Regions from separate parts of the Sphaerisporangium sp. NPDC049003 genome, predicted to be linked through region 1. Evidence: predicted binding sites of a transcription regulator. Region 1 holds the regulator's gene; the other holds the start of a gene.
The links. Region 1 encodes HrcA, which represses chaperone genes, less so after heat shock. Its sites were predicted from a motif close to TTGGCACTCTCNNNNNGAGAGTGCCAA; they were not measured.
Positions count from the first base shown of each region.

Region 1 (4,186 bases):
GCGGCGGCGGCCACGCCGGCCGTGGAGGTCCGCAGCACGGTGGGGCCCAGCAGGGCCGTCGTGGCGCCCGCCTCCCTGAACCGCTCGACCTCCTCGCCGGTGATCCCGCCCTCGGGGCCGACCACCGTCACGATGTCGCCGGACGCGGGGAGGGCGAGCTGGGACAGGGGCGCCTCGGCCTCCTCGTGCAGTACGGCCGCGACGGCCGCGCCCCGCAGCAGAGCGGCCACCTCGGCCGTCGTGGCCTGCTCGGTGACCTCCGGCAGGTGGAACCGCCGGGCCTGCTTGCCGGCCTCCCTGGCGGTGGAGCGCCAGCGGGTCAGCGCCTTGCCCGCGCGGTCGCCCTTCCACTGGGTCACGCACCGGGCGGCGGCCCAGGGGACGATGACGTCCACCCCGGCCTCGGTCATCATCTCGACCGCCAGCTCGCCCCTGTCGCCCTTGGGCAGGCCCTGGACGACCACGAGGCGCGGGGCCGGCGCCGGCACCGTGCGACGGCCGAGGACCTCCAGCCGGAGGGAGTCCCTGGCGACGTCGCGCACGACGCATTCGGCGACCGCGCCCCTGCCGTCCGTCAGGTCGACGCGCTCACCGGCGCGCAACCGCCGCACGGTGGCGGCGTGCCGCCCCTCGGGGCCGGAAAGGACGATCTCCTGCCCGGACAGGTCGTCGGCGAGGAAGACGGGGACGCTCACCCGCAAACCTTAGCCACGCCCGCACGACCTCCGCGAACCACGGGCCGTACGGGCTCCGGCGAATGCCTTACGTGCCGAGTCCGGCGGGTGCCTTGTGTTGGCTCCGAGGGGTCAGCGGCCGTTGAAGGCGTCCCTGAGGCGGGAGAAGAAGCCCTGCTGCCCGGGGGCGAACTTGCCCGGGGGGCGCTCCTCGCCGCGCAGCTTGGACAGCTCCTTGAGCAACTCCTCCTGGGCCGGGTCGAGGCGGGTGGGCGTCTCCACGTTCACGTGGATCAGCAGGTCGCCCCGGCCGGTCTCGTTGAGCCGCTGGATGCCCCGGCCGTACAGGGGAAGGACGTGACCGGCCTGGGTGCCGGGCCGCACGTCGATCTCCTCGGCGCCGTCGAGCGTCTCCACGGTCAGGATCGTGCCGAGCGCCGCCGCGGTCATCGGGATCTGGACCGTGCAGTGCAGGTCGTCGCCCCGCCGCTCGAAGATCTCGTGAGGCCGCTCGACGATCTCCAGGAACAGGTCTCCGGGGGGGCCTCCGCCGGGACCGACCTCGCCCTCTCCGGCGAGCTGGATGTGGGTGCCGTCCTCGACGCCCGCCGGGATGCGGACCTTGATCGTGCGCCGGGTGCGCACCCGCCCGTCGCCGGAGCACTCCTGGCAGGGATGCTGGATGATCGACCCGAAACCGCCGCACTGCGGGCAGGGGCGAGCGGTCATCACCTGGCCGAGGAACGACCGGGTGACCTGCGAGATCTCGCCGCGCCCGTGGCACATGTCACAGGTGTCGGGGTGGGTGCCCGACGCCGCGCCCGACCCGTGGCAGATCTCGCACAGCACGGCGGTGTCGACCACCAGCTCGCGCGTGGTGCCGAACGCCGACTCGGCCAGGTCGAGCTCGACGCGGATCGTCGCGTTGCGCCCGCGCCTCGCCCGGGACCGGGGCCCGCGGGACCCGCCACCGCCGCCGAAGAAGGCGTCCATGATGTCGCTGAACGGGAAGCCCGCGCCGAAGCCGGCCGCACCGGCTCCCGGGCCGGCGCCCGCGCCGCCGAAGGGGTCGGCTCCGAGATCGAACATCTGGCGCTTGTTCGGGTCCGACAGGACCTCGTACGCCTGGTTGATCTCCTTGAAGCGCTCCTGCGTCTCAGGGTCGGGGTTGATGTCGGGATGGAGCTCGCGCGCGAGGCGGCGATACGCCTTCTTGATCTCATCCGGGCTGGCGTCACGGCGGACCCCGAGGATGCCGTAATAGTCGCGGGCCACCTAGGACCCCGCCAGGATCTGGCCGACATAGCGTGCGACTGCGCGCACCGCTCCCATAGTCACCGGGTAGTCCATTCGCGTCGGGCCCAGCACTCCGAGCCGAGCCAGTTCATTGTCGCCCGAACCGTATCCGGCGGCGACGATCGAGGTGCCGTGAAGCCCGGAGTAGGGATTCTCCGAGCCGATCCGCACCGTGAGCGCGGCCGAGTCGCCCGCCTCGCCGAGCAGCCGCATGAGCACGACCTGCTCCTCCAGAGCCTCCAGGACCTCGCGCAGGCCGACGCTGAAGTCGCCCGCGAGGTTGGCGGCCCCGGCGAAGACGATCTTCTCGTCGTGCCGGTCGACCAGGGTTTCGAGGAGAACGGACAGGATCGTGGTCGCCACCGGCCGGTCCTCCTCGGGAAGCCGGCCGTGCAGGTCGGCCACCGTCTCTGGCACGCGGTTGAGGCGGCATCCGTCGAGGCAGGCGTTGAGCACCGCCCGCAGATGCGCGATCCGGTCGTCCTCCACCACATCGGGAAGGTCGACGACTCGCTGCTCGACCCGCCCGGTGTTGGTGATCAGCACCAGCATGATCCGCCGCTCGGCCAGCGGCACGAGCTCGACGTGCCGGACCGTGGAACGGATCAGCGATGGATACTGCACCACGGCGACCTGCCGAGTCAACTGCGCGAGCAGCCGCACCGTGCGGGTCACGACGTCGTCGAGGTCGACGGCGCCCGCAAGGAAGGTCTCGATGGCCCGGCGCTCGGCGCCGGACAGCGGCTTGATCTGGGACAGCCGGTCGACGAACAACCGGTAGCCCTTGTCGGTGGGCACGCGACCCGCGCTGGTGTGGGGTTGCGTGATGTAACCCTGCTCTTCGAGCACGGCCATGTCGTTGCGCACGGTGGCCGGAGAGACCCCCAGATTGTGCCGCTCCGCGAGCGCTTTGGACCCGACCGGCTCGTTGGTGGACACGTAGTCCTCGACAACGGCGCGCAGAACTGCGAGCTTACGCTCATCGAGCAACGTGCTCACCTCCCTGCCCTGCGTTCGTGCCTGCGTGAACACCTGGTCTGGCACTCTGTGTTCCCGAGTGCCAAGTGTACGGCTCCGGCCGACAGGGTGCGATAACCCATACGCACGACCTCCCCTAGTCAGGGTCAAGCCACTTGCTATCGCTCGGCAAGTCGGATCCTCCACACTCTGGTACATGAGTGAGAACGACCCCCGGCTGAACGACGCGACCACCAGGCTTCCGCGTCCCAACTCCCCCGGCGACCATGGTCCCCTGCCCGGCTCCCCGTCCGTAGGCGCGCCCGCCGGCGGCGCCCCTTCCTACGGATCGCCCGCATATGGCAACTCCCCCGGCGCCCCCTCCTACGGCACCCCGGCGGCCCCCTCGTACGGCACCCCGGCGGCCCCCTCGTACGGCGCCCCGTCGGGCCCCTCGTACGGCGCCCCGTCGGGCCCCTCGTACGGCGCCCCGTCGGGCCCCTCGTACGACGCGCCTCAGGGCGCCCCTCAGGGCGGCCCTTCCTACGGCCCCTCGTACGGCACGCCGCCTCCCCCGCCGCCCGGCTCGCAGCAGCGGCCCTACGGGTCCCCTGCTCACTCCGCCCCCGGCCCCATCCGGCCCCGCGTGCTGTGGATCGTGCTGGCCTGGCTCATCGCCATCGTCTGCGTCGTCGTGGGCGTCGCCGGCTTCGCCGGAGGGGTGTCCAAGACCCTCAACGACGCGGCGCCGACGCAGACCTTCGAGAGCGGCGGCAGCGTGTCCGCGGCGATCGACCCCGCGGACAAGCCCATCTTGTACGCCTCGACGTCCGGGCCCGCCAAGGTCACCTGCTTCGCGCTCAACGCCGAGGGCAAGAAGGCCGACCTCACCAAGCCGACGTCCAAGCAGACCGTCACCGCGGACGGGCGGCTCTGGGAGTCGCTGTTCACCATCGGCGTCCCGGCGGCCGGCACGTACAAGATCAGCTGTGACGCGTCGGACGGCAAGCAGGTCCTGTTCGGTGTCGGCAAGTCGCTGGCCGGCAGCACGGGCGCGCTGGCCGGTGGAGTGGCCTCGCTGGTCCTCATCCCGCTGGCCGGGTTCGTCTTCGCGGTCGTCACCACGATCGTCGTGCTCGTCCGGCGCAGCCGCGCCCGCAAGCGCCGGGCCGCCGCCTCCTACGGTGGCGCGTGGCCGCAGGGCACGCCGCCCGGAGCGTGATCTTTGCTAGCGTGCCCAGGTATGCGGGACTACGGAC
Region 1 is NZ_JBICTU010000002.1:112,625-116,810, forward strand. It holds gene ACGFIV_RS02460 (16S rRNA (uracil(1498)-N(3))-methyltransferase) at 1-695, opposite strand, end outside; gene dnaJ (molecular chaperone DnaJ) at 807-1,949, opposite strand; gene hrcA (heat-inducible transcriptional repressor HrcA) at 1,950-2,960, opposite strand; gene ACGFIV_RS02475 (hypothetical protein) at 3,145-4,149, shown strand; gene ACGFIV_RS02480 (DUF3097 domain-containing protein) at 4,171-4,186, shown strand, end outside.

Region 2 (4,186 bases), on a different contig from region 1:
CTCGGCCATGCGCTCGGGCACGCCGTGGCCGCCGTCGAGCAGCGCCTGCAGGCGCTTCAGGGACTCCGCGACGCCCTCGCGCACCGTGCCGAGGTCGTTCAGCAGGCCGGGCAGCTCGGCGACGGGCCTGACGCGCTCGCTCACCGAGTCGATGCGGTCGACGATGACGGCCACGCGGTCGCCCACCCCGTCGACGCGGTCACGCACGACCTCCACGTGCTGGGCCAGGCCCTCGGCCCACGCCGGAGGCCGGGTCGCCAGCTCACCGAGCTGGCCGCCGACGGTCTCAAGGGCGCCGCTCAGGCCGCCCAGCTCGCGCTCACGGACCTCGCGCAGCAACCACTCCATGCCTTCGAGCCGCTGACGGATCTCGTCGAGCACCGCGCCCTGGGTGCGCTGCTCGTACACATGGTCCTGGGCCGCCCTCGCCAGGAGCTCGCGCATCCGGTCGGAGATGGCGGTCTGGCTTCCCGCCTGGAGGAGGGTGTGGTTGGAGTGATCCACCGAAAGCTCCTTCACTCGCGGGCGGCCGGCCGCACTGCGGTGGGATTGGTCCGGTTGTCTGGCGTGACGAATAAGGCGGGTCAGCCATCGATCAGGCGAAAATCCCGCGCTGGCCAACTGTAGTCGCTCGTCAGGCGAATTTCGGGGCCGACTTTAAAACTTCGTGATAATCGTGGATTGCCCTGGAATAGTCGTTTATGCAGGTCAGGCGGGTTGGCAAACAAGTGCGAAAGGACGCTCGCCGATGCGGGTAAGAGCCACGACGCACGATTTATCACCAGAAAGGCGCAAATCCTTACGCAGGCGTTCCAGGTCGACGGCGGAGCCGCGCTTCTTGAGGGTCACCGCGCCGATGCGGCGCTCGCGAAGGGCCGCGCGCAGCCTTTTGAGCGAGAACGGCATCGTCTCCAGGACCTCGTACCGTGAGGCCCACGGCGTGACGGCGGCGGTGTCGCCGGTGATGTAGGCGATCTGCGGGTCGAGCAGGTGGCCGTTCACCAGCGCCGCCACCTCGGCCACCAGGTGCGACCTGATCGCGGCGCCGTCCGGCTCGTAAAGGTATCTGGCCACCGGCCCCTGCTCGGCCTGCCCGAGGGACAGGTCGGGGGTCAGCGTCTCGCCGGAAGGCAGCATCGTCGCCCTTCGGCCGAGCTCCTCCGCCTGCGGCTGGGCGAGGGCGCCGGTCCACAGGACGGCCTCCTTGACCTCGCCCCGGTAGGAGACCCACTCGGCCTCCGCGCCCGGCGGGATCAGCTCGTACGGGATGCCGGGCGCGACCTTCAGGCACGCGGCCCGTGCCCGTGCCTGAAGGCCGAGGACCGCCGGCCACGGCGGGGAGTACGCCATGGGGTCGAACACGCGCCTGCTGGCGGACCTCCTGGCCGGGTCGGCGAACAGCACGTCGTAGGCCTCCGGCTCGACCTCGGCGGCGTCGGCCGTACGCACCGTGACGTGGTCGCCGAGCTCCAGCGCGACGGCGTTGGCCCGCGCCACCTCCACGGTGAGCGGATCGAGGTCGACGGCGTCGACCTCGCAGCCGGCGCGTGCCATGGCGATCAGGTCGCCGCCGATGCCGCAGCAGGCGTCGGCCACCCGTGTGCCGGGCGGCAGCCTGCGGGCGCGGTGGGCGGCCACCTCGGCGCGGGTCGCCTGCTCCAGGCCGTCGGGGGTGAAGTACATGCGGGCCGCGTCGGGGCCGAACTTGACGGCGCCGCGCGCCCGCAGCCGCGCCTGCGTGAGCGCGGCCGAGGTCAGCGAGGCGTCGTAGGTCTTCCTGAGGCGGCTCGCGGCCAGGACCGGGTCGGCGCCGCCGGCCACCGCCTCCACGGCGTCGCCGAGGGCCTTCTGCCCGCGTGTGGTCAGCAATTCGCGGAAGGCGTCGAGGTCCACGTCTCCCGACGCTACCGCGTGCCGGGAGGTCCCAGGGAAGGAGCCGGTAACCTGGCGGACCCGGCGCTCAGGCGGACATTTCGGGCGAGCCGCACATCGGCCGGGGCAGGTATCGGAACCGGACTGACCAGGGACGGCCTGTCCGTGTTGACTGAGTCGGCGGCCTTGCATACTGTTCAGTGTTGGCACTCGCCTAGTGAGAGTGCCAAGTCAAAAATGCGACGAGGCAGGTCTGACACCCGCGACGGCAGGCCGCTGGTCGCCTCTTCAGCTCATCAACACAATCTGAAGGGGAGGTCCGATCGTGACGACCGCCACCAAGGTTCCCGTTAAGCCGCTCGGCGACCGCATTGTGGTCCAGCCGCTTGAAGCCGAGCAGACGACCGCTTCCGGTCTGGTCATCCCAGACACCGCCAAGGAGAAGCCGCAGGAGGGCAAGGTCCTCGCGGTGGGCCCCGGCAACTGGGACGAAGACGGCGAGAAGCGGATTCCGCTCGACGTCAAGGAAGGGGACATCGTCCTCTACAGCAAGTACGGCGGTACCGAGGTCAAGTACGGCGGCGAGGAGTACCTCGTTCTCTCCGCCCGTGACGTTCTCGCGATCATCGAGAAGTAAAGCCCCGGGCGCGCAAGCGACCATCAGTACGGAGCCTTACAAAAAATGCGTGTCAAGCCCCGGGCGCTTCGGCTGAAGGCCCGGGGCTCTGATGCTGAGAGGACCTTAAATGCCGAAGACCCTGGAGTTCGAGGAGGACGCGCGTCGCGCTCTTGAGCGTGGCGTGAACGCTCTCGCGGACGCCGTCAAGGTGACCCTCGGGCCGCGCGGCCGGAACGTCGTCATCGACAAGAAGTTCGGTGCGCCCACCATCACCAACGACGGTGTGACCATCGCCCGTGAGGTGGAGCTGGAGCGGCCGTACGAGAACCTCGGCGCGCAGCTCGCCAAGGAAGTCGCCACCAAGACCAACGACGTCGCCGGTGACGGCACCACCACCGCGACCGTGCTCGCCCAGGCGATGGTCCGCGAGGGCCTGCGCAACGTCGCCGCCGGCGCCTCGCCGCTGTCGCTCAAGCGCGGCATCGACCTGGCCGCCCGCGCGGTCAGCGACCGCCTGCTGGAGCTCGCCCGTCCCGTCGAGGACAAGAAGGAGATCGCCAACGTAGCGACGATCTCCGCCCAGGACGCCAAGATCGGCGAGCTGATCGCCGAGGCGTTCGACAAGGTGGGCAAGGACGGCGTCATCACCGTCGAAGAGTCCAACACCATGGGCCTTGAGCTGGAGTTCACCGAAGGACTCCAGTTCGACAAGGGCTACCTGTCGCCGTACATGGTGACGGACCCCGAGCGCATGGAGGCGGTCCTCGAGGACGCCTACGTCCTGCTGAACCAGGGCAAGATCTCCTCTATCGCGGAGTTCCTCCCCCTGCTTGAGAAGGTCGCCCAGACCAAGAAGCCGCTCTTCGTGGTGGCGGAGGACGTCGAGGGCGAGGCCCTGGCCGTCCTGGTCACCAACAAGATCCGCGGCACGTTCACCTCGGTCGCCGTCAAGGCTCCCGGCTTCGGTGACCGCCGCAAGGCCATGCTGCAGGACATCGCGATCCTGACCGGTGGCCAGCTGATCTCCGAGGAGCTCGGCCTCAAGCTCGACAACGCCGGCCTCGAAGTGCTGGGCACCGCCCGCCGCATCGTGGTCACCAAGGACGCCACGACCATCGTCGACGGCGCCGGCGACCCGCAGGCGGTCCAGGACCGCGTCCGCGAGATCCAGCACGCGATCGAGCAGACCGACTCCGACTGGGACCGCGAGAAGCTCCAGGAGCGCCTCGCCAAGCTGTCCGGTGGCATCTGCATCCTCCGCGTCGGCGCGGCCACCGAGGTGGAGCTCAAGGAGAAGAAGCACCGTCTTGAGGACGCCATCTCCGCGACGCGCGCCGCGATCGAGGAGGGCATCGTCTCCGGCGGTGGCTCCGCGCTCGTGCACCTGTCGAAGGACCTGGACGACCTCGGCCTCACCGGTGACGAGGCGACCGGTGTCGCCATCGTCCGCCGGTCGCTCGTCGAGCCGGCCCGCTGGATCGCCGAGAACGCGGGCCACGAGGGCTACGTCGTCACCGCGAAGATCGGCGAGCTGCCCGCCGGCCACGGCCTCAACGCCGCGACCGGCGACTACGGCGACCTGATCGCGCAGGGCGTCATCGACCCGGTCAAGGTCACCCGCTCGGCCGTGCAGAACGCCGCTTCCATCGCCGGCATGCTGCTCACGACCGAGGTCCTCGTGGTCGACAAGCCCGA
Region 2 is NZ_JBICTU010000014.1:53,280-57,465, forward strand. It holds gene ACGFIV_RS17100 (hypothetical protein) at 1-504, opposite strand, end outside; gene ACGFIV_RS17105 (class I SAM-dependent methyltransferase) at 709-1,893, opposite strand; gene groES (co-chaperone GroES) at 2,195-2,509, shown strand; gene groL (chaperonin GroEL) at 2,619-4,186, shown strand, end outside.
Region 2: groES (co-chaperone GroES) is a predicted target of HrcA. The motif match lies at 2,076-2,102, and genes of this name have one in related genera.